DNA from 3 places in the Paeniglutamicibacter sulfureus genome. Region 1 is predicted to be linked to each of the others. Evidence: riboswitches for the same ligand, from Rfam matches in the RefSeq annotation. Region 1 holds a riboswitch; each other region holds the start of a gene.
The links. Region 1 has a riboswitch for S-adenosylmethionine ahead of ABD687_RS15130 (O-acetylhomoserine aminocarboxypropyltransferase/cysteine synthase family protein). Riboswitches for the same ligand answer to the same signal wherever they lie in the genome.
Positions count from the first base shown of each region.

Region 2: linked by a shared signal. The riboswitch ahead of ABD687_RS17535 (hypothetical protein) and the one ahead of ABD687_RS15130 (O-acetylhomoserine aminocarboxypropyltransferase/cysteine synthase family protein) in region 1 are both predicted to bind S-adenosylmethionine.
Region 3: linked by a shared signal. The riboswitch ahead of ABD687_RS13540 (flavin reductase family protein) and the one ahead of ABD687_RS15130 (O-acetylhomoserine aminocarboxypropyltransferase/cysteine synthase family protein) in region 1 are both predicted to bind S-adenosylmethionine.

Region 1 is NZ_BAAAWO010000001.1:3,309,989-3,317,980, reverse strand. It holds gene ABD687_RS15150 (LysR family transcriptional regulator) at 1-883, opposite strand, end outside; gene ABD687_RS15145 (aromatic ring-hydroxylating oxygenase subunit alpha) at 1,043-2,347, shown strand; gene ABD687_RS15140 (ferredoxin reductase) at 2,374-3,804, shown strand; gene ABD687_RS15135 (histidine phosphatase family protein) at 3,942-4,493, opposite strand; SAM riboswitch class I at 4,625-4,720, shown strand; gene ABD687_RS15130 (O-acetylhomoserine aminocarboxypropyltransferase/cysteine synthase family protein) at 4,886-6,259, shown strand; gene ABD687_RS15125 (CoA-binding protein) at 6,259-6,759, shown strand; gene ABD687_RS15120 (hypothetical protein) at 6,904-7,290, opposite strand; gene ABD687_RS15115 (carbon-nitrogen hydrolase family protein) at 7,493-7,992, opposite strand, start outside.
Region 2 is NZ_BAAAWO010000001.1:3,870,843-3,878,834, reverse strand. It holds gene ABD687_RS17565 (DNA-3-methyladenine glycosylase family protein) at 1-155, shown strand, start outside; gene ABD687_RS17560 (siderophore-interacting protein) at 152-1,000, opposite strand; gene ABD687_RS17555 (TetR/AcrR family transcriptional regulator C-terminal domain-containing protein) at 1,076-1,732, opposite strand; gene ABD687_RS17550 (amidohydrolase) at 1,820-3,454, shown strand; gene ABD687_RS17545 (APC family permease) at 3,451-4,821, shown strand; gene ABD687_RS17540 (histidine phosphatase family protein) at 4,898-5,503, opposite strand; SAM riboswitch class IV at 5,550-5,673, shown strand; gene ABD687_RS17535 (hypothetical protein) at 5,689-6,123, shown strand; gene ABD687_RS17530 (avidin-fold protein) at 6,220-6,588, opposite strand; gene ABD687_RS17525 (acyl-CoA thioesterase) at 6,727-7,191, opposite strand; gene ABD687_RS17520 (App1 family protein phosphatidate phosphatase) at 7,192-7,992, opposite strand, start outside.
Region 3 is NZ_BAAAWO010000001.1:2,956,545-2,964,536, forward strand. It holds gene ABD687_RS13500 (pirin family protein) at 1-362, shown strand, start outside; gene ABD687_RS13505 (ribonuclease E inhibitor RraB) at 400-783, shown strand; gene ABD687_RS13510 (GNAT family N-acetyltransferase) at 807-1,139, shown strand; gene ABD687_RS13515 (helix-hairpin-helix domain-containing protein) at 1,155-1,346, opposite strand; gene ABD687_RS13520 (SRPBCC family protein) at 1,463-1,900, shown strand; gene ABD687_RS13525 (ZIP family metal transporter) at 1,897-2,658, opposite strand; gene dnaB (replicative DNA helicase) at 2,843-4,216, opposite strand; gene ABD687_RS13535 (DUF1801 domain-containing protein) at 4,732-5,157, shown strand; gene ABD687_RS13540 (flavin reductase family protein) at 5,252-5,761, opposite strand; SAM riboswitch class IV at 5,829-5,941, opposite strand; gene ABD687_RS13545 (dihydrofolate reductase family protein) at 6,185-6,811, opposite strand; gene rplI (50S ribosomal protein L9) at 7,025-7,480, opposite strand; gene rpsR (30S ribosomal protein S18) at 7,496-7,735, opposite strand; gene ABD687_RS13560 (single-stranded DNA-binding protein) at 7,798-7,992, opposite strand, start outside.

The sequences.
Region 1 (7,992 bases):
GCAGGATCCCGAGCGATTCCTTGATCAGCGGTGAGCCGAGGCTGCCTTTGCGCACCGCCGCGACAATCCTGCGGGCGGGTTTCCCCTGGCCCGAGATGCGCAGTCGGGTCACATTCTCTGCGCTTCCCAGGGGCGCCAGGCGCGGCAGCAGTCCAACTCCAAGACCAGCTCCGACGAAGGCGATCTGGGTTTCCCACTCAACGGCCTCGTGGGCAATTCTCGGCGTGACTCCGACGGCCGTAAACGCCGCAGTGAACAGGGAATGATAGGTGGACCCCGGGGCTTCGGTGATCCAGGGCTCGCTCGCCAGCTCTTCGAGCGTTACCGTTGCGCGCGTTGCCAGCGGGTGGTCGGAGGGGAGGATCACGTCGAGGGGATCGTTGAGCAGCGTGGTCTGCTCGAAGCGCGGATCTTCCTCAACATGGGTCTGGGACTGCATGGCCACGATGACCGCCAGGTCGATTCGTTCGGCGACCAGCAGGTCGAAGCAACGTGCCGGATTCGCCTCGAGCACCTGGACGTCCACCGAGGGACGTGCCGTACGCAGGGTGGCGGCCAGCGGCGCGAGCAGCTGGGCAGCCGCGGTGGAAAAGCCGCCCAGCCCGAAGTGGGACTGTACCTGGTCGCCGGCCTGGAGCGCCGCGGCCCGCAGCCGCTCCCATTCCGTCATCAACACGTCGGAGCCCGTCACGAGGAACCTGCCGGTGGCCGTCAGGCGCACGCCCCGCCCTTCCTTCGCCAGCAGCTCCATGCCCAACACGCGCTGCAGCTCACGCAACTGTGCCGACACCGCTGAGGGCGAATATCCGGTGAGTTCCGCGGTTGCCCCGACGGTGCCGGTCCGGGCAAACACTCTGAGCGTGGTGAGTCGCGGATCGATCATGCACCTATTCTGCATCATTATCCCCAAAATCTTGCGCTTTTATTGCAGGGCATCGATCCATACCCTCGTGAGTAAGAAGTTTCCGGCATTTCGGTGACCTGGATCACCAACCGGGACCCCGGCCCGCATGCCCGCCCCATTCCCCCGAGGAGTAAACACATGTCTGCATCAGTGAACGTGCCCCTGTCTTCACGCGGCAAGCTCGCTTCGTCATTGCCTGCGGAGCAGCTGGCCGAGATCACCGAGTTGTTCGACTTCCGCCGCGAAGGCCATTCCCTTGACGCGCCCTTCTACACCGATCCGGCGATCTTCAAGATCGACATGCAGGCCATTTTCGGCGAACACTGGCTCTTTGCCGCGAGCGTCGCCGAGCTCCCGGAACCGGGCGACTATGTGACCGTCGACTACGGGCCCTACTCCCTGATCGTGCTGCGCAACGACGAGGGCGGCGTGAACGTCCTGCACAACGTGTGCCGCCACCGCGGCGCGCGCGTGTTGACCGAGTCCACCGGAACCACGGGGAACCTGGTGTGCGGCTACCACTCCTGGACCTACGCCCCCAGCGGAGACCTGATCCACGCTTCCGCACCCGGGGAAACGAAGTTCGACAAGGGCTGCTTCGGGCTCAAGCGCGCCCACAGCCGCGAATACGCCGGCCTGATCTTCGTCTGCATGGCCGAGGAACCGCCGGCCGACTTCGACGAAACTGCGAAGATCTTCGAGCCCTACCTGGCCCCGCACGACCTCTCGAAGGCAAAGGTCGCCTACCAGCAGAACATCATCGAGGAGGGCAACTGGAAGCTCGTCATGGAGAACAACCGGGAGTGCTACCACTGCGACGGGCACCCGGAACTGGCCTGTTCCCTGTTCCCCACCTGGGGTTTGACCGAGGGCCTGATCCCGCCGCACCTCGAGGAGGTGTGGGACCGCAACACCGAGGCGCAGGCCGCGCTCGAAGCCCGCTGCCGGCGCTACGGCATTCCCTACGAGGTCGTTGAGGAGCTAGACACCCGGGTGGCTGGCATCCGCATCTCGCGCGAGTCCCTCGACGGCGACGGCGAATCGTTCTCCCCCGACGGACACCGACTCTCCAAGAAGCTGCTCGGGGACCTGCGCGACTTCCGCCTCGGCCGCTGCTCGATGCACCTGCAACCCAACAGCTGGTTCCACTTCCTCGGCGACCATGTCATCACCTTCGCAGTGTTCCCCGTCAACGAGCACCAAACCCTGGTGCGCACCACCTGGCTGGTCGCCGACGATGCCGTGGAAGGCGACGACTACGACCTGGAGAAGCTCACGCACACCTGGAAGCAGACCAACCTGCAGGACAAGGAATTCGTCGAACTCTGCCAAAAGGGAGCCGGCAGCCCCGCCTACGAACCCGGCCCGTACATGAAAAGCGAATACCAGGTCGAGGCATTCATCAACTGGTACATCCAGCGCGTGCAGGAACACCTGTCGTGACCATGACCGCGACTGAGCCCACAATCATGGCCGAGACCACGACCATTACCGCGCCCCACCAGGAGCCACAGCGCATCCGCGGCCTGGAAATGCCGTGGAACCGCGTGCTGGGCAGCACCGAGGGACCGGCCAGTGCCGCGCGCGCCCTGGGCCCCTGGCACCCGCAGGAGTTCCTGGCCGAATGCGTCGAGATTGTTCCGGAAGTCGGTGGAATGCTGACCTTCGTGTTCCGCCGCGCAGACGGCGCGCCCCTCGCGTTCCGCCCGGGTCAATACGTGAACATCGCCTTCCCCGTGAACGGCGAGGGCGGGGACCCGATCGACCGCAGCTACTCCCTGTCCAGTTCGCCCACGAAACCGTGGACCTTCGACATCACGGTGAAGCGAGACCCGGCCGGCCGGGTCTCGCCGTGGGTGCACGAAAACGTCGGACCCGGCACGGTGCTCGAGATGCTCGGACCCGTCGGCGCCTTCCACCTGCCCGACGCCGACCGGCGGGCGCGCTACCTCCTGCTGGCCGCGGGCTCCGGCATCACCCCGATCATGTCCATGCTGCGGACCATCCACTCGCTGCCCGGACAGGCCGACGTGGTGGTGCTCTATCACGGTGCCGCACCCGGAGGCTTCGCCTTCCACCAGGAACTGGGCTACATCGCCACCGTGGATTCGCGCGTCACCGTCCACTTCTCCCTGGGCGACCGCAGCGCGCCCGCGGACTGGGAAGGCCTCACCGGACGGCTGTCCACCGCGATGCTGGATGAGGTGGCGCCAGATGCCAACGGACGCCAGGTCTACGCCTGCGGCCCCGAGGGCTACCTGAACAACGTGTCCGAACTGCTTGCCGCGGTCGGCGTCGACGACACCTCCATCCACATGGAATTCTTCTCCGGAGACTGCGAGACGACCCTGGAATACCAGACAGAGGTTGCCCTGGCGGAGGAGATTGCCGAGGAAATCGCGGAGGAAATCTCCGATTCGGCGGAGGACTACTACGAAAGCCAGCCTTCCGCCCTAGGCATGTACGAACCGGCCTACGACGACGAGGGCCCGCTGGAGGCCACGGGACTGCCGCTCCAGGCGGCCGATCCCGACTTTGCCGAACCAGACCCCGTCGATTCCGAGGTTCCGGCCGCCGAGGCAGAAACAGCGGAACCCTCCGCCCCCGACGTTTCGGCATTCGACACCGTCGGCACCGGAAGCCTCACCCTGTCCTTCATGCGCACCGGCATCAACGTGCGCATCGACCCCGAGGAGAAGATCCTCGGCATTGCCCAGCGAGCCGGAGTCAGGATCGGCGCCAACTGCCAGGAAGGCATGTGCGGCTCCTGCAAGATCGTGAAGCTTTCCGGTGATGTTGAGATGAACCACCAAGGCGGGATCCGCGCACGGGAGATCGAGGCCGGCAAGTTCCTGCCGTGTTGCTCGACCGCGCGGACCGATCTGGTGATCGACGCCTAGCCGGCTGGTTCCAGGAGGTGACCTCGGAAGCATGGATGGCGGGCATGGAGGTCATCGGCCCTCGCGGCGCAAGGCCAGGGGGTCGCCAAGGACGTTCCAGCCATGCCAACGTGGTTCATGTTGGAGGGCGGAATTTCCTAGTGTGCGGCGGCGGACAGGTGCCGCTGCAGCAGGCTGATGTCCACTTCGACGATCTGGCCATTGCGCAGCGGTTTGGTTCGCACGCCGCCCTGCAGCTCATCAACAGTCAGTCGGATCAATGTCCCGTGGGCCACGGCAATGATGTTCTTGCCCTCGTAACGCAGCACCAGCTCACTGAGGGCGGAAATCCCGCGCTTCACCACGTCTTCCTCGGGCTCTGCCGAGTGCAGCAGCAGGTCGATCTCCTCGCGGGGCAGGTCGCGGACCACACGGCCTTCGGCATTGCCGTAGTGGCGTTCCTGGAGACCGCCCAATTTTTCGGTCAGCGTCAACCCCAGGTCATGCCCGATGAGTTCCGCCGTTTCCGCTGCGCGGCCAAGCGTCGATGAGACCAGTACATCCCAGTGGCGGGTTGCCAGTTCCCGGCCCGCGCCACGCGCCTGCTCACGTCCCAGCTCATTGAGCGGAATATCCGTCTGACCCTGAAGTCGACCTTCGGCATTCCATGCCGTTTCACCGTGACGGACCAAAACCAAGGTTGCACTCATGGCCACAAGCCTAACCGGGCAGGAACGCCGCCGGGATCCGGTGCAGATCCTTCGATTCCCATCCCCCCGGACGCAACCTAAGCACATATTCTTTGGCTACAGGCAATTTTCTTGCCACAATGGATCCCAGACCCCCATCCCGAGCGGCCGAGAGATCTGGCTCTACGACGCCGCAGCAACCTTCCACACTCCGGTGGACAAGGTGCTACCGCCAGAAACGATGGAGAACGCACCAGCGATCTTGGGTGTCGATGCGCCCGCAGGGAAACCCCTCCCCGAGGGCACTTCGGCGCCGCATTCATCCGGGAGAAGCACCACCCGCCCCACCACAGGCGAGGACAGTCCGCACCCAGGGCTGCCCCAGCCGTATACGCAAGGAGTCAGCCACCCTCATGGCCGAACACCAATTTGGATTCCGCACGCGCGCGCTGCACGCCGGCGGCACCCCTGACGCCGAGCACGGCTCGCGCGCAGTTCCGATCTACCAGACCACGTCGTTTGTCTTCAAGGATTCCGACGACGCCGCGAACCTCTTTGCGCTGCAAAAGTACGGCAACATCTACTCCCGCATCGGCAACCCGACGGTGGCGGCATTCGAGGAGCGCATCGCCTCCCTCGAAGGCGGCATCGGCGCGGTGGCCACCGGCTCGGGCATGGCAGCCGAATTCATCACCTTCGCCGCACTTGCAGGCGCCGGGGACCACATCGTGGCCTCCTCCAAGCTCTACGGCGGCACCATCACCCAGCTCGACGTGACGCTGCGTCGCTTCGGGGTGTCGACGACCTTCATCGACTCCACGGATCCGGCCGAGTTCGCCGCCGCCATCCAGGAAAACACCAAGGCGGTCTACACCGAGGTCGTGGCCAACCCTTCCGGCGACGTCGCCGACCTCAGGGGCCTGGCCGAGGTCGCCCACGCCGCGGGCCTCCCGCTGGTTGTCGATTCGACCCTCACCCCTCCGTACCTGTTGCGCCCGATCGAGCACGGTGCCGACATCGTCATCCACTCCGCCACCAAGTTCCTCGGCGGCCACGGCACCACCCTCGGCGGCATCGTCGTGGAGGCCGGCACCTTCAACTGGGGCAATGGCAAGTTCCCCGCGATGACCGAGCCCGTGGCCTCCTACGGCAACGTCTCCTGGTGGGACAACTTCGGCGAGTACGGCTTCCTGACCAAGTTGCGCAGCGAGCAGCTGCGCGACATCGGACCGGCACTGCCGGCCCAGTCCGCGTTCCAGCTGCTGCAGGGCGTCGAGACCTTGCCCCAGCGCATGGACTCGCACCTGGCCAATGCCAAGGCCGTGGCCGCATGGCTGGAGGCCGACCCGCGCATTTCCTACGTGAACTACGCAGGCCTGCCCTCCCACCCGCACTACGAGCGTGCCCAGGAGCTGTTGCCCCTGGGCGTCGGCTCCGTGTTCAGCTTCGGCGTCAAGGGCGGCCGCGCCGCCGGCAGTGCCTTCATCGAGGCATTGCAGTTGGCCAGCCACCTGGCCAACGTCGGGGACGTGCGCACCCTGGTGCTGCACCCGGCTTCCACCACCCACCAGCAGCTCTCCGCCGACCAGCTGGTTGCGGCAGGCGTTCCCGAGGACCTGATCCGCTTCTCGGTGGGACTGGAAGACATCGATGACATCCTCTGGGACCTGGACCAGGCCCTGACCGCCTCGCAGCTGGTGGCCGACGCCCCGGCCGAGGAAGCCTACGACGGGGCAGCCTGCTCCATCGACGCCGCCCGCGCGGCCGCCGTGACGGGAGCCAAGTAATGAGCAACGCCGTGGATACCCGCACCTGGGAAGGCCCGAACGCGGCCGAACGCCTCGAGATCCTGCGCAACACGAAGTCGATCGCGATCGTGGGCGCTTCCAACAAGCCCTCGCGCGCCAGCTACTTCGTGGCGACCTACCTGTTGTCCTCCTCCAAGTACAAGGTCTACTTCGTCAACCCGGTGCTCGATGAGATCCTGGGCCAGCCGGTCTACAAGTCGCTGGCCGACCTGCCGGAGACACCGGACCTGGTGGAGGTCTTCCGCAAGCACGACGACCTGCCCGGCGTCCTGGACGAGTCGATCGCCGTGGGGGCCAAGACCCTGTGGCTGCAACTGGGTTCCTGGCACGAGGAGGTCGCGGCCAAGGCCGAGGCCAACGGCCTGAATGTGGTGATGGACCGGTGCGTGAAGATCGAACACGCACGTTTCCACGGCGGGCTGCGCCTGGCCGGGTTCAACACCGGCGTCATCTCCTCCAAGCGCCAGTTGCTCGCCTAGCAAGACAGTCTGCCCCATGCGAAGGGTCCGTGCCCGAAACCCCATGGTTTCCGGCACGGACCCTTCCCATTGGAGGGAACCCGCGGGACGGCCCGAGCGATTCCCGTAGGCAACCCGCAATTCAGGGGCGGCCCATGGTTCTCGTTACCACCCGGTGTCGTCCTCGTCGTCGGCCTCGGAAACCCCGAGGTCCGGCTGCTGGTTTGAATCGAACTCCGCCCAGGCCTCGGCAAAGCCGAGGATGTCCTCGAGCGCTTCTTCCTCGTCGTCGTCCAACAGTTCCAGGGCCTCAGGGGTGTCGAGGATGATTCCGATCGCCGAGGCAGGGTGTTCCTCGAAGTAGTCGATCGGTGAGTAGTCGGCGTTGAAGGTCATGTCCTTGCTCTGCCCATACAGTTCAATGAAGGCCCGCACAGCCTTCGGCACACGAGCCAGGTCCAGGCCGGACAATGAGTCGTTGTAGGCCTGCGCCGTTGCCTCGGCCCATTCCTCGATGATGGCTTCATTCATTTGCGTGTCGGTGGTGCCCACTGCCCTATCCTGCCTAATTGGAGTTACATCGAGCACCAATAGTAGTGGGCGGAACCCGAAGCGTACATGCCCAGAACTGTGAAATTCGTTGGGTCGCGGCCGGCGCTTCGGCGGCCGGGTTCAGACTGCCCGCGGGAGACGCAAAGGGAGCCCGTGCGGGCGCCTGGACGGCACACGCACGGGCTCCCGGGCATTCCTTTTCCTACAGCCTGCGGTTGGCCAGCACCGGCAGGAACTCGCGCACCTCGTCGATGCGCCGGCGCGTGACATCGGTCGTCACCAAGCCCTCGGCATCGTCGCCCAGGTACTCGATCGGCACACCCATGGGATCCAGGATCGCCGAGTGGCCGATGGTGTGGCCCGAGCTGGTTCCGGCGGCCGCGACCCACACCGTGTTCTCGATCGCGCGTGCCCGCAACAGGGTTTCCCAGTGCTCGATCTTGTGCTCGCCCTTGAACCAGGCGGCGGCCACCAGCAACAGTTCGGCGCCCTCGTTGACCAGCCTCCGGGCGATTTCCGGGAAACGCAGGTCATAGCAGGTGAACACCCCGACCTTCATGCCGGCGATTTCGAAGACGGGGACCTCGGCAACATCTCCGGCCTTGATCGACTTCGATTCCTGGTAGGAGAATGCGTCGTAGAGGTGGATCTTGCGGTAGGTCCCCAGGATCGCGCCATCCTCTCCGAGCACCACCAGGGTGT
Region 2 (7,992 bases), 560 kb from region 1:
GCGAGGCATCCAGATTGGCGGAATCCTGGGCGCCATACCGGTCCTACGCCATGGTCCACCTGTGGGCCTCGGACCCATTGGCACCGGTGTCGACCGATTCACCCAAGCCCGGAGCCTCGGACAACAGGGGTCGCCCCGGCCTGCAACCTGGCTAGGCGTTCATCGCCTCGGGGTAGATCTGCCCGATGGGCGTCTTCTTTTCGGCCTGGAATTCGTCCTCAGCACGCCCGTAGGCCCAGTAGGCGGAGAGCGACATGGCCTTGCGGTCCACCCCTCGCTCCCCGTTGAGGTAGGCACGCAGCGACTTCATGGTCTCACGCTCGCCGTGGGCGAAGACCTGCACGGTCCCCTCGTGCCAGTCGGAGTTGCGCACGGTTTCCTCGAGCTTGGTGTTCTCCGGGGTGAAGTAGCCGCCGCGGTGCAACCAGTGGAGGTTGACCCCGGCGGGCACATCCAGCTGAACCTCGTCCTCGGGACCGGACACCTCAAGGTAGATGTCGCCCACCATGTCCGGCGTCATATCCTCGACGGCTGCGGAAATCGCCGGAAGCGCTGTCTCGTCGCCGATCAGCAGGTGGCGGTCGAATGCCGGGTCGGGAGTGTAGAGCCCGCCCGGGCTGGCGAAGCAGATCTGATCACCGATCTTGGCGTTTTGCGCCCAGGGCCCGGCCAGGCCTTGGTCGCCGTGGATGACGAAGTCGATCTGCACGGTCTGGGCCTCGAGATCCACGTGGCGCAGGGTGTAAGTGCGTCGAACCGGGAAGTCTTCCGGAGCCAGCTGCTCGCGCAGGGCATCGAGGTCATACGGCGGAACCAGCCCGAGTTCGGGCTTGGCAAAGAGGATCTTGACGTAGCGGTCGGAGACGGCCTTGTCCTGGAAGTTCACGAACCCCGGCCCGCCGAAGGTCAGTCGCATCATGTGGGGACTCAGTCGCTCGCTCGCCAAAACCTCGAGGACTACCTGGGGCCGAACCGGACGTGCTGAACGCTGCGTACTCACTAATTACCACTTTCTTGGATTAGGGAAGGTAAACCTATCCTATTCGATGGGGCATCGACCAAGCCAATGCCAACTTCACATGCCTACTCCATTGCGCCGGGCCAGACCGTCGATCATGATCGCCAGCCCGACCTCAAAGGAATGGTTCGCGCGCGAGCCCTCAAGCGCAGACTGCGCAGCGAGGACTCCGGCCAGCCCCGGGGTTTGCGCAGCGGCGTCGCCGGGATCGAACATGTCATCCGGGGCAACCACATCAAGCGCGGATCCCAGGATGAACGACTCCAACGCCACCATGTCGCCCATGACTGCGGAGGCCTCCCAGCCGGCGGCAAGGAATCCCTGCACTACGCATTCATACATGGCCAAGGTTCGAGTCGCCCCTGTGATGGGCTCGGTGGCCAACAGGGCAATGGCATTTGGGTGTGCGGAAAATGCGGCCCGGTAGGACCGAGCCCAGCGCTCCACGGCTTCCCGCCAGGACAAACTTCCGAAACCACTGACATCAATGCTCTCATTGACTACCTCGCGCATCCCCACCAACAGCGCCTGCTTGTTCTTGACGTGGTGGTAGAGCGCGGGCGGCTTGACCCCAAGCTCGCCGGCGAGCGCTGCCATGGAGAACTTCTCCGGCCCCACTGAATTGAGCAGCCTAAGGGCCGCGACGAGGATCCTTTCGCGGTCAAGCACCGACGTGCGCGGCCGACCGGCGCGACGAACTTCTGACGAATCCACCAAAACCCCTTGCGTGTGACTCCGCCCACAGATAAGGTAGGCGACAGTTTATTTAATCTTATTAAATTTAGTTGGGAGCTGCACCCCTTGACCTTGACAGTCTTTCATTCGGGCTCGGTTGCCGGTGCCCCTGCGGGGCAAACGACCGCCGTGGCGGTCACCGACGGAATCATCACCGCCATCGGTCCGGCCGCCGGGGACCTGGCATCGATCGCCGATGTCCTCCATGACCTGCGCGGCGGCTACCTCGGGCCCGCCTTCGGCGACGGCCACGCCCACCCCCTCTTTGCCGGGCTCGAGGACGTCGGTCCCCAGATCCGCCACTGCACGGACCTCGACGAAATCCTGGCCGCAGTCGCACGCTGGGCGGACGAGCACCCCGGGGACGACTGGATCGTCGGTGCCAGCTACGACGCAACACTGTCCGAAGATGGATGCTTCGATGCCCGATGGCTCGACAGCGTCGTTTCCGACCGCCCCGTACTCTTGCGCGCCTGGGACTACCACACGGTATGGGTAAATTCCCGGGCACTGGAAATTTCCGGGATCACCTCGGACACGCCAGAGCCCGAGCTCGGCCGTATCATCCGTCGCCCGGACGGCTCTCCCCTGGGGACGTTGTGCGAACCCGGCGCCATCGACCTGGTTGCCGCCCATGTTCCCGCACACGGCCAGGACACCTTGGTCTCCGCCCTCAGCCGGGCCACCTCGGCATTTGCCCGGGCCGGTGTCAGTTGGGTGCAAGACGCATGGGTGGAAACGGAATCCCTCGACGCCTACCTCGCCGCCGCACGACAGGGGGCGTTGCACACCCGGGTGAACCTTGCCTTCCGCGCTGACCCGTTGCGCTGGGCAGGGCAACTGCCCGAATTTGCCGCAGCCAGGGACCGCGTGATCGCCGCCGGCGGGGAACTGCTCGGCGCAAACACCATCAAGTTCTTCCTGGACGGGATCGTTGAATCGCACACGGCCCACATGATCGATGCCTATGCGGACTGCCCCGGCAGCCGCGGCCTGCCCAATTGGGAAGACCACTCACTCATCGATGCGGCGATCGCCGTGGATTTCATGGGTTTCCAATTGCACCTGCACGCCATCGGAGACGCCGCCGTTCGCCAGGGACTGGACACCATTGCGGCGGTCGTTGCCGCCAACGGCCCACGCGACCGCCGACCGGTCATGGCCCACCTGCAGTCCATCTCCCCCACCGACCTGCCACGGTTCAGGGAATTGGGCGTCATCGCGAACTTCGAGCCGCTGTGGGCCCAGCGGGACACCGTCATGACCGAACTGACCTTCCCACGGCTTGGAGCCGAACGGGCGTCACGGCAGTTCCAGATCAGCGAGGTCGCCGCCTCGGGCGTCAGGGTGTCCTTTGGCAGCGACTGGCCTGTCACACACCACCACCCGATGCCGGGCATCGGCACGGCAGTGACCCGCACAGGGCTGTCCGACCCCGACATTCCTCCGCTGGCCGGGGCCCCCTACGGCGTTGTCGATGCCCTGGACTCCTACAGCGCCCAGGTCGCCTACCAGGCCTTTGCCGACCACGAACGCGGAACCCTGGCAGCGGGGCAGATCGCGGACCTGGTCTGGCTGGAGAGCGATCCACGCTCCATCGCGGAACACGACGTGGCCGGCGTGAAGGTCCTTGGCACCTGGCTTGCCGGCAAACCCACCCACCTGACGACACCCGAACCGGCATTGGACGGAATACGATGAATACCAAGATCTCGGCTCATGTTCCGGCATCCGGCAGCATACACGGCGCCCGTCCCACTGAGCTCAAGCGGGTCCTGGGCATACCTTTCCTGGTGCTCTTCGGACTGACGTACATGGCGCCGGTCACGGTGTTCACCACCTACGGCGTGGTGACCGGGGTGACCAACGGACATCTGCCGGCCGCTTATATCGTGGGACTGGTGACCATGCTGTTCACGGCCTTCAGCTACGCCCAGATGTCCCGGGCGGTGCCGCAGGCCGGATCCGCCTACGCCTACACCCAGCAGGCCTTCGGCGGAACTGTCGGTTTTGCCACGGGCTGGACGCTGATGCTCGACTACTTGTTCATCCCGATGATCAATTTTCTGCTCATCGGCATCTATCTCAACACGCAGTTCCCTGCGGTCCCCGCCTGGGCGTTCTCGCTGGTGTCCCTCGTGCTGGTGCTGGGCCTGAACATCATCGGCATCAAGTTCATCGGCCGGCTCAGCGCCACGGTGGTCGCCTCCTCGGTGCTCATGATCGGCATCTTCGTGGCGCTGGTGCTCAACCAGGTCATCAACGCCGATGCCCCAAGCCTGTTGGCACCGTTCTCCTTTGGCGCCGACGGCCTGGGCCCGATCTTCTCCGGCGCTGCCATCCTCTCGCTCTCGTTCCTGGGATTCGATGCTATTTCGACCTTGTCGGAGGATGCGAGGAATCCCGGCAAGACGATTCCCGCCGCGATCGTGCTCACCACCTTGGCCGGCGGCCTGATCTTCATCGTCGTTGGCTGGGCCGGGGCATTGATCCACCCGGACCACACCACCTTCACCGATCCGGATGCCGCGGGCGTCGAGCTCATGGCAGGGGTCGGCGGTTCGGTGCTCACCGCGATCTTTGTGGCGGTCTACGTTGTGGGGTCATTTGGTTCGGCCATGGCCTCGCAGGCCAGCGTGACCCGAATCCTGTACTCCATGGGTCGTGACGGATTGCTGCCGCGCCGCATGGGCATGCTCAATCGCCGTTTTTCCACCCCCGTCTATGCCACCCTCGTGGTCTCCGCGGTGTCGCTGACCTACCTCTTCGTCAGCTTGGAGACTGCGGCCTCGGTGGTCAGCTTCGGGGCCCTGGTTGCGTTCTCCATGGTGAACCTTTCGGTCATCAAGACCTTCTTCATGGATGCTAAGGCGCGCGGTGCCCGTTCGGTGTTGCTCTACCTGCTCATGCCCCTGGTGGGATTCGCGCTGACCATTTGGTTGTGGACCTCGCTCTCCGGCGTCAGTCTTGTGGTGGGACTGATGTGGTTCGCCGCGGGAATCGGCTTTTTGGCCATCCGCACCAAGGGCTTCCGCACCACCCCGCCGAAGCTTTCCTTCGAGGACTGACGCCGATCCTGAATTGCCGCCCCCACGACGTTTCGGCGCCGTGCGGGCGGCATCGCCGGTTGCAGAACGGGACTTTCTAGTCCAGACGCCGGTCCTGCCAACTGCGCATGGTCCACCGCGATCTTGCTACCGCATCCAGCGTCACCACTCCGGTGTTGGCCAGTGGCAGCGGGCTCAGCAGGCCGGGGTCGAAGTTGGTGCTTCGGGAGGCAAGCCATGTCACCAGCATTGCGGCATGGCTGACCACGACCAGCTTTCCGGTCCCAGCTGCGCGCGCCTGTTCGATGACCGAGTTGAATCGATCCAGTGCCGTGTGCGCATCCTCGCCGCCAGCAACCTTGGCGGCAAGGTCGCCGGAAAGCCACCGGAAAAACACGTCGCGGTAGGCAAGTTGGGCCTCGGGGTCGTTGCGCATCTCCAGGTCACCGGCGGAGATTTCGCTCAGCCCCACGTGCTCGGCAAGGACAAGTCCGCGGGAATCGGCCAAGGGCGTTGCGGTCATCTTGGCGCGCAGCAACGGCGAGGAGAAGACCGCGTCCACATCCTCGGCACCGAGCCTCCGGACGAGTTCCCGTGCCTGGGCCAGGCCGGTCTCGTCCAGCGGCGCGCCGGGGGCCGCGGTGTCCAGGGCCTGGGCCACATTGGAGGCTGTCTGCCCGTGGCGGATCAAGATGAGTCTCATTCACTCACTCTAAAACGTCACCGGGCGTTTGGTAGGATGAAATTAGCTTCACGAGATACGCGTCAGCTTTGGGCTCCGACCCGGCGCGACACCAACCCCATGCTTCAAGGGTGGTTCGGATGACGAAGCGGTCCTGGCAGCAGCCGCTGCCTTGGGGACAAGAGCACACGAAAGGCGCCACCACCTTGCGCAATGAGTCACGTTCCATCGACACCTGTACCTCGTTCCACTCCGGACACCGCACCAATCCCCGGGCGATCAGGAGCCTCATGGCCCGCCCCACGCTTTGGGCGCCCGCTGACATCGAGGTCGCGATGTCCCTGACCCAGGGCCTGACACTGCATGTCTTTGCCGGAGGCACCCACCACCAGGTGTTCGCCCACGACCTGCCGGTCATTGTGCAGCTGCTGCGCATTGCGCCGCAGCCGGCTCCGGGGATTTCACTTGGGCGGGTGAATTTCCACAGCAACGCGATTGCGCTTCCCGCCGATCCGCGCCACAGTGCCGGGCTGCGCTACTTTTCCTTCAGCACCGAACCGCTCTCTGCATGTACCTTCGAGCGCGATGAGGAATTGGCCCGCGACTTCGAGTCCCTGACGGGCAACCTGCAACTTTCCTAGGATTCCGGGCGGCTGAGACGGCCGTGGACCCAAAGTTGGCGGTCGCAGTCCACCGGTGCTTGGCGGGCCACCCCTTTTTCGGTGGTTTAGAACGGGCTATTGCTTCAGCTCTTCGACAATGCTGTTTCCCGTTTCCGGTCGGGATTCCCATGCCCACGATTCATGGAAACGTACCCGACCGTCGTCAAGGACCTCGATGACCGATTCACAAACTCCGGTTGAGGTTTCCTTGTTAGCGCCAAGGTGAACGTAGCGAAAGTTCAATTTATCCGCATTGCGAGTGCCGACGAGATAGCCTCGGACGACTGCACCACCGGAGTACTCTGCCCAAACCACTTCGTGATCTTGGTGGTAGGTAAATGTGGTGGATTGCCCTACTTCTCCTGTTGCAGAATTCTCAACGCCGCAGAATACTCGGCCGTCCAAGGACACGGTGTCTGCCTGAGGTGCAGTTTCGGTGCTCATGCTCCGAACAATAGCAACGCATTGCACGGGAGAGTCCAAGGCTTGTCTCAATGTGACGGTTCGACGTGTTCCTAGGCGGGGCTGGGCATTAGGCCTTGCACGGCAACGATTGTCCATTGCGTCCGGAAAGAGAAAGCATTAGCGGAAAATCGGGTCGGCCGCGTACTGCGCCAGCGCTTCCTTGTTCCCCGGGCTAAGTCGAAGCAATCGCTGCTCGTCAACGGAGAAGAATGCCAGGGTGGTTGCAGCACGAACGCACACCCCGCCGTCCACCGGATCGTGGAACTCGTAGCTGATGTCGAAACTCGCGGCCTTGATGGTGCTGATCCACAAATCCACGTGCGCCGGGACGTTGCGGTAGTCCAACGGTTTGAGGTAGCGCACGCGGTGCTCGACGACCAGGATCTGCGTGTTTTCCGGGACCGTGGAGAACAGGTCGACCTGCGGCATGATGCCGGGCTTTCCGGTGCCGCCGGGCACCCCGAAGCCGGCGATGCGCGCCTCTTCCATCATGCGGACCAGGTTTACGTTGTTGATGTGTCCGTAGGCATCCATGTCTCCCCAGCGCATGGGGACCTCGACGCGGATCTTGTGTCCGGACATTCAGTCGATCCTTGCCGGATCGTCGGGGCTGATGATGCCCAGGCCCTCCAGCTTCTCGGCGATGCGCGACCCGTCTGGCTCGTAGACCCAGGGCACTCCGGGGGTGGAATTCAGGATCCCCTGGCTGCGCCCACCGGCCAGCACCGCCTCGGAGGGGGTCAGCTGGCGAATGACGATGGCCTCGACATGGCGGGGATAGCGGCGGGCGAATTCGGCGTAGAGATAGGGGTCGTGTTGGCCGTCGTCGCCGATCAGCAGCCACTTCATGTTCGGGAATTCGGCGGCGAGGCGGCGCAACTGGTCGGCCTTGTGCTGCATGCCCGAACGGAACCAGCCGCGCTCGGTGGCTCCCCAGTCGGTCAGCAACAACGGGCCCTGCGGGTAGAGGTTGCGTGAGAGGAATCGGGTGAGGGTCTGGGCGACGTTCCAGGCACCGGTGGAGAGATAGAAGGTGGGGGCTCCGGGCTTGTCTCGCATCAGCCGCTCCATCATCACCGGCATCCCCGGTGTGGCCAGGCGGGCGTGCTCGGAGAGCACGAACGAGTTCCACGCCGCCAGCAGCGGGCGCGGCAGCGCGGTGACCACCACGGTGTCGTCCACGTCCGAGAGCACCCCGAACTCCTGCTTCCCGTCAACGACCACAATCGGCGCGGTGACGGTGGGCCCACCCTCGACGTGCAGGCTGATCTCGTTCCAGCCGGGTTCCAGCGAGGCGGCCACGCGGACATCGACCACTCCCCCGCGGTCTGCCTGCACCTTGAAGCGTTCGCCGTTGATGTGGGCCTCGATCTCGCCGTGGGG
Region 3 (7,992 bases), 350 kb from region 1:
ACCACGAGCATGGCGTGCTGCTGGATTCGGGTTCCCTTTCCGTGGGGGCCGATGAGCTGCCAGTGGACCATTTGGCCTACCTTCCGCCAGGGAGCCAAGAGCTCACCCTCACCGCGGGAGAGAAGCCGGTGCGCGCGCTGCTCATCGGCGGGGAACCGCTCAACGAGCAGATCCTCATGTGGTGGAACTTCGTGGGCCGCACCCACGATGAAGTGGTCGAATACCGCCGGCAGTGGCAGGCGGAGATCGGTGCAGAATCCGGCGACGCTTCCACCAAGCGCTTCGGGGACTTCCCCGCCGGCGAGCCCGCCGCCCTGCCTGCACCGGCGCTGCCATCGGTGCGGTTGCGGCCCCGCGACTGAGCAAGACGCCAACAAGATGAAGGAGCCGGTGGGCATCGTGTCATTGCAAGAGGAACTGGCCAAGCTGCGCCGGGCCCTGGCCGAACGCGCGGCGCTGGGCGACCAGCTTGATGCCAAGCGCGAGTTGGAGCACTTCGTTTCCTTCCGCGCGTTGCGCGAGATGAACGAGGCCGCCGCCCACTTTGAACGCGCCGGATGGCAAGTCGATCGGACCGAGGGCCAGGATGCCAATTCCCGATACCTGCTGCGCGTCTACCGAGACCAGGCCATCGACGTGGAAAGCGCTGAGCATGCCCTGCGCAACGTGCACGCCATCACCGGCAAGCACGGAGGGACCTACGACGGTTTCGGCGCCATGTTCATCGATGCCCCCGACAGCGAGCCCAGGGGCTTCTTCGGCCGACTTTTTGGAAACCAATGACACCCAAGGGACAGGAACAAGGAATGAGCGAAATCCATGTCGAGCACAGGCCCGAACGCAGTCGCTACGCCCTGCTGGACGGGGAAACGGCGATTGGGGCGGCACACTACCGCGAGCTGGAAACCGCCGGCGGTGTTGAGCGGGTCTTCTTCCACACGGTGGTCGACGAGTCCTACGCAGGACAAGGACTTGCCGGAAAGCTCGCTTCAGCCGCGCTTTCCGACACTGTGGAACAGGGCCACAAGATCGTCCCGGTTTGCCCGTACATCAAGGTCTACCTGACCAAGCACCACGAGTTCGACGCCGAACTGGTGAAGCCCACACCCGAGCACCTGGCGATCCTGCCGAAGGCATGAGCCGCGGCCTGCGGATCAGTCCTCCAGTTCGAGTCCAAGCTCGGTGAGCGCAGCGCGCAGGATTACGATGCCCTTGGGCCCGAAGCCGTGCAGGTCCAAGAGCGCACCGGCGCCGTAAGCAGCGGCCTGCTCGAGAGTCGTGATTCCCGCCCCTTCCAGGGCGCGGGCCGCGGGAGCGGAGATCCTGGGCAAGGGATGGCTGGTCATCTCTCCAGCGTAGCAATGCCCTCCCGCAGGTCGCGGGACTGGCGGACAGGCCAGGAACCCGGAACCTGGCCCACTCAGGCGGTCAAACAGTTGATATGCGTGGATATGCTTCAGGAATGGAATTCACCCAGGAGCTCACCGTCAATGTCCCCCGACCACGTTTCATCGAGCTCTTTGACGACCTCGAGAACCTCAAAGTCTGGCAGGAGGGGCTTATTTCCTTTGAGGCCCTCACCGGCACGCCGGGCCAACCCGGGTCCACGTCCCGGCTGGTCTACAAGCAGGGCAGGGGCACCATGGAGATGGTCGAAACCGTGACACGGCGCGACCTGCCAGAGGCATTCGACGGCGTCTACGACGCAAAGGGAGTGCACAATGTCTGCCGGAACGAATTCCATGATCTCGATGGAACCGCCACACGCTGGGTTGCCCACAATGTCTTTGAGTTCACCGGTTTCATGCGAATCGTGGCATTGCTCTTTGCCCCCATGTTCAGGAAGCAAAACCTGAAGACGATGACCGCCTTCAAGGAGTTTGCCGAAGCCCGCGCCTAAGCGCCGTAATGCAGGATCAGCGCCGTGAGGAAACCAAGCGCAGCAATGAATCCCGTGAGCATGTGCTGTTCCTCAAAGGCCTCGGGGATCATGGTGTCGGCGAGCATCGCCAGAATGCCGCCCGCTGCGATCGCGGTGACCACCGCGATGACCTCGCCCGGGGCGTTGTCGAGAGCCAGGAAGCCGATCATGGCGGCCAGCCCTGAAAGCAGCGCAATACTCCCCCAGATCGCAAAGATCTCTTTCGGCCCCTTGCCCGCACGCTTCATGTCGGCCGTGCTCGCCAGCCCTTCGGGCACGTTGGAAATGAAGATGGCCGCCAGCATGGTCGGGTTGACGGCGGTGCCGGAAAGCAATCCCACACCCAGCACGATGGACTCGGGAATGCCGTCCAGCAATGCTCCGAGGGCTACCGCGGCTCCCCCGTTCGGCGCTGCGCCATCGCGGCTTCCGGCCCTCGTGGCGACCTTGCCCCGGCGTCGGTGTTCGGCTCCGAACCGCACCAGCAGGGAGTTTACGCCGACATAGATGGTGGCTCCGGCCAGGAAACCCATCACCGTGGCCCCCAGTCCGCCGACTTCCTCGGCCTCGACCACAAGTTCAAAGGCGAGGGCGGAAATCAGGACTCCCGCGCCGAACGCCATAACGCTCGAGACGATTTTCCGCGGAATCTCCAACCACCAGGCCGCGGCGGCACCGAGCAGCAGCGCAGACCCGGCGACGGTGCCCCACATCAACGCCTGCATGGACATCAACATGGCGCCACGCTATCGCATAACGACTATTCATGCAGTGATTTCGCGCAACCCATGATCGACGGACAAGCGCTGGACCCACGCACGTGCCTCGGCGGATCGCTTCGGGAACGCCAAACGAAAGCGGGCGGTTGCTCCGCCCCGAAACGGGGAGGGCAACCGCCCGCCGGGCGCCATGCGGTGGGAATTAGCCCATTCCGTCCTGTGCCATGTTGTTGAAGCGCGAGTAGTGGCCTTGGAACGCGACAACGATGGTCTTGGTCGGACCGTTACGGTGCTTGGCCACGATCACGTCCGCCTCGCCGGCACGCGCCGACTCCTTGTCGTAAATGTCCTCACGGTGCAAGAGGATGACCATATCGGCATCCTGCTCGATGGAACCGGACTCGCGGAGGTCGGAGATCATCGGCTTCTTGTCGGTACGCTGCTCCGAACCACGGTTCAGCTGCGACAGCGCGATGACCGGAACGTCGAGCTCCTTGGCCAACAGCTTCAGCGCACGCGAGAATTCGGAGACTTCCTGCTGTCGCGACTCGACCTTTTTGCCCGAGCTCATCAGCTGCAGGTAGTCCAGCACCACGAGCTTGAGGTCGTGCTTCTGCTTAAGCCGGCGGCATTTGGCGCGGATTTCCATCAGCGACATGTTCGGCGAATCGTCGATGAACAGCGGAGCGTCGTTGAGCCTGCCCATCGTGGTGGCGATCTTCGACCATTCTTCGTCCTGGATCGTACCCTTGCGCAGGTTCTGCAGCGCGATGCTCGCCTCGGCCGACAGCAGGCGCATGGCGATTTCGTTGCGTCCCATTTCCAGGGAGAAGAAAACGGAGGTCATGTTGTTCTTAATGGACGCTGACCTGGCAAAATCCAGTGCGAAGGTCGACTTGCCCACCGCGGGACGTGCAGCAATAACGATCATCTGGCCGCCATGCAGCCCCTGGGTCAACTCGTCGAGTTCGAAGATTCCGGTGGGAACACCGATCACGCCCTCGCCGCGGCTGCCGGCGGATTCGATTTCATCGACGGTGCCCTCGATGATGTCGCGCAGCGGGACATAGTCTTCGGCAGTCCTGCGTTCGGCGACCTTGTAGACCTCGGCCTGGGCTTCGTTCACAATGGCGTCGACTTCGCCGTCCTGCGAGTATCCGAGCTGCACGATCTTGGTACCGGCATCAACCAAGCGGCGCAGGACCGCACGTTCGCGAACGATCTCGGCATAGAAGCCGGCGTTGGCAGCGGTGGGCACGGACTGGATGAGCGTGTGCAGGTAGGCCGGACCGCCAATCCGGGTGATCTCGCCGCGCTTGGTCAAAAGGTCCGAGACCGTAACGGCGTCGGCCGGCTCACCGCGGCCGTAGAGGTCGATGATGGCCTCGTAGATGGCCTCGTGCGCCGGGCGATAGAAGTCCAGTCCCCGCAGCACCTCCACGCAGTCCGCGATGGCATCCTTGGACAGCATCATGCCGCCCAGTACGCTTTGCTCGGCTACGAGGTCCTGCGGCGGGGTGCGTCCATAGTCCGATCCATGTGAATCGGAGCTGGTTTCGGTGCTGGCTAGCGACACGGGTTTTTCCCTTCAAGCTGCGCGGGTTCCCAAGTTTTCCGCATCATTACCTATTCAGTGTCTCAAGGAGCACGGACGATTCGTTAGGTTCAAACTCACACGTGCCGTAGGGCACCGCGAACCTGTGGAAATAGGTGGGGAACACTGTCACCATAGACCTGTTTTCCCACAAACCCAACACGGTTATCCACAGGCCGTGTGGATAACCTGTGAACCTTGCGGCGTGTTGTGTGCACAGTCTGGGGAGAACATTGTGGATTACACCAATTTCCTCTCCACAATAAGACTTTGACTAGGCATTATGTAGATCAACCCCTGTGGATACAAAGTATTTATCCACATCCTCTACACGCGGAAAAGTCGGTTATACACACAAAAACCCCGGGATTCCGGGCTTGGATTGGCCACCATTTCATAGTTACCCACAAGCTATCCACAGACACGCCGGAACTTCCCGCGGATCTGGGGATATCGGGGATTGATGGAGATCACCAACGACTGACATACTGGGCCGCATGAGCGCCAACAAGACCGCACCGACAGCCGTTGACCCGGCTCAATTCATATCGGCAGTGTCACACCCGACTAGGCGCGCGGATGCCGAGGTCTTGCTCCGGATGATGGAAGAGGTCAGCGGAGAGCCCGCGGTTATGTGGGGCCCGACAATCGTTGGGTTCGGCAGCTACCACTACAAGTACGAATCGGGGCGCGAAGGGGATGCCAGTGCCATCGGCTTCTCCCCGAGGGCGGCGAACCTTGCCCTCTACGGGCTGACCATTGCACCGACCGCCGGCCCCCTATTGGAGAAATTGGGCAAGTGCAAACGCGGGGCATCGTGCCTCTATGTGAACAAGCTTGCCGACGTCGACCTGGACGTACTCGCCCGGCTTGCCCGTGACGGCTACCGGTACATGACTGGCGTGGTGCACCACTCGTCTTAGGAAAACGTGTTGGCAAAGGCAAAGGGCTCAGTCCCCGTGGCATCGAATCATGGATTCGGTACCACGGAGGCTGAGCCCTCGCATTTCAGGTTCCCTAGGAGACCAGCTGTTCGGCATCCAGGCGACGGAATGCCGAACCGTGGAACACCAGCGGTGAGTGGGCGTTGTCGTGCGTCTGGTGGCCGTGCACGCGCAGCAGCACCACATGGTGGTCGCCTGCAGGAACCTCTTGCTCGACGGAGCAATCGAGCCACAGGGTGGCGTCATGCAGGAACAGCGCACCCTCATCGGTCGAATCAAGACGAAGCCCGGCGAACCTGTCCCCCGACTTTGAAGCGATCTGCCGGCACACGCCCTCGTTCTTTTCGCTGAGCACTGAAACCCCGATCCGCCCGTTGGTGCGCACCAACGGCCAGGTCTTCGAGGTGTTCTGGACAGCAAACATCACCAGCGGCGGATCCATGGAGACGCCAACCGTAAAGGACGAGGCAATGATTCCCTGCGGTTGCCCGTCAACGATGGCGCAGAGTGCGGCAATGCCGGATGGATGCTGGGCAAAGACGTTGCGCAGGGTGTCGGGGGTGAGGTCAGAGGTGAGTGTCATGGTGCTCAATCCTTCGGCTTCGGCCCACCATCGCGGTGCGTGCTACACACGCGCCAACCAACGAGGTGTGCGGTACTTGCCTCCGGGGTTCCGGTAGGCCGAATCATCACCTGGAGCACCCCACTACCGTGAGAGGGTTGCCGGCCAACGGGCCAGGGCCTTACGTTGACACTCTTGATTCTTCACCAACGTTAGAAGAAATAATTACGTCTCGTCAAAGTTTGTTTCGACATACGAAGTCACGAAGAGTAAGAATCGAAGATTGTGCGATCATTTGCCTCGATGGTGCCACAGTTGCCCGAGACGCCCGCATTCGTTCCCGAACGCGTGGACGACAGCTCTGGGGCCGAAGAAGACGATGACATGGCCCGGAATTATGGTTGGCATACGTGCCACAAACGCGGTGGCCGGCACCTCTTCCACCTACGAGAGGTCCGAAACTCCCGTATAAGTCGCATAGGACGCATCGCCGATGCGCTCGTAGACCAGGATGGCAAGCCCGCCCGGGGTGCTCGTGGTGCTGGAGAGCCGAAGTCCTGTGGGTGCGCCTCCCTCCGGGAAGAGTCGCCTTCCATGGCCAAGGACCACCGGCGCCACCACCAGTCGCAGCTCGTCAATCAGCCCCTCGGCGAGCAATGAAGCGGCAAGCCTGGCGCTCCCGTGGATCTGCAGCTCCTTGCCGGGGCGCGCCTTGAGGTCGGCAACCCGGGTCGCCACGTCACCGGAGAGGATGGTGGTTGGATCCCAGGTTCCCTCGCCAAGCGTTTGCGAGGCCACGTACTTGGGCAGGGAGTTCATGAGCACCGTGAAGGGGTCGTCCGGGTCGGTGATTTGCGGCCAGTCCCTGGCAAATGCCTCATAGGTGCGGCGGCCAAGCAGCAGCCCGTCCGCTTCGCCGAGCCATTGCGCGGCCTGTTCGATGAAGGCCTCGTCCATGTGCGGGACGAACCATCCGCCCTGGGTGAATCCGTCGGTGGTGTCTTCCTCGGGAGACCCGGGGCCTTGCGACACCCCGTCGAGACTCACAAACTCCGTTAATACCAGCTTCATGACCGCGCCTTCTCGCTTGTTTGGCTGCCCTTTCCCGGGATTCGACGTGGCAGTCCATCCAGGAGGGCACTGCCCCATTTGGCCAAGCTACTCGACGGGAACGCCCGGCGCCAGACCCGATGCACCAGAGGAGGCCTTAAACCACTATGGACCCCGCCGAGGGCGGGGTCCACAGTGGTTTGCCGTCACACAAGACGGCGGGTGCACAAGGAATTACTTCTTTGCGGCAACAACCTGCAGTGAAACGGTTGCGGAGACATCGGTGTGCAGACGCACGGTCGCGGTGTAGTTACCCGTCGACTTGATGTGGTCGTTGATCTCGATGTTGCGCTTGTCGATCGCGCCAACGCCGGCGGCTGCAACAGCCTTGGCGATGTCGTCGGTCTTCACGGTGCCGAAGAGGCGACCGGTAGCGCCGGCCTTGACGGTCAGCTTGACCGGCTTGGCGGAAAGCGAAGCGGCAAGTGCCTTGGCGTCTTCCAGGGAAGCAACGGCGCGAGCAGCACGGGCGGCCTTGATCGACTCAACCTGCTTCTCACCGCCCTTGGTCCAGGTGATGCCAAAGGCGCGCGGGAGAAGGTAGTTACGTGCGTAACCGTCCTTCACCTCAACGATGTCGCCTGCGGCACCGAGGCCGGTAACTTCGTGGGTCAGAATGAGCTTTGCCATGTTGGTATACCTTCCTTAGCCGCGGCCAGCGCCGGAGTAAGGCAGCAAGGCTACTTCACGCGCGTTCTTGATGGCCTGTGCGATCTTGCGCTGTTCCTGTACGGAAACACCGGTAACGCGACGGGCGCGGATCTTTCCGCGATCGGAAATGAACTTGCGCAGCAATGCTACGTCCTTGTAGTCGATGACAGTGATGTCAGCGGCCTTCAAGGGGTTGGACTTTGGTTTGGGCTTACGGAGTTCAGCCTTAGCCATCGTGGAGCTCCTTTATCAGGTGGAGCCCGCAGAATTTTCTGCGGGATGGTGAATAATTTTGTTTAGAAGGGTGGTTCGTCGGAACCCGGGTTGCCCCATCCGCCGTTGTTTCCTCCGGCAGGAGCACCCCATGGATCGTTCGCCGGTGCATTCCAGCCGCCGCCGGAGTTTCCGCCAGCGTTGCCGCCACCGAATCCACCGCCGCCGCCTTGGTTGCCACCGCTGAAGCCGCCGGCATTTGCGCCTGCGTTCTGTTG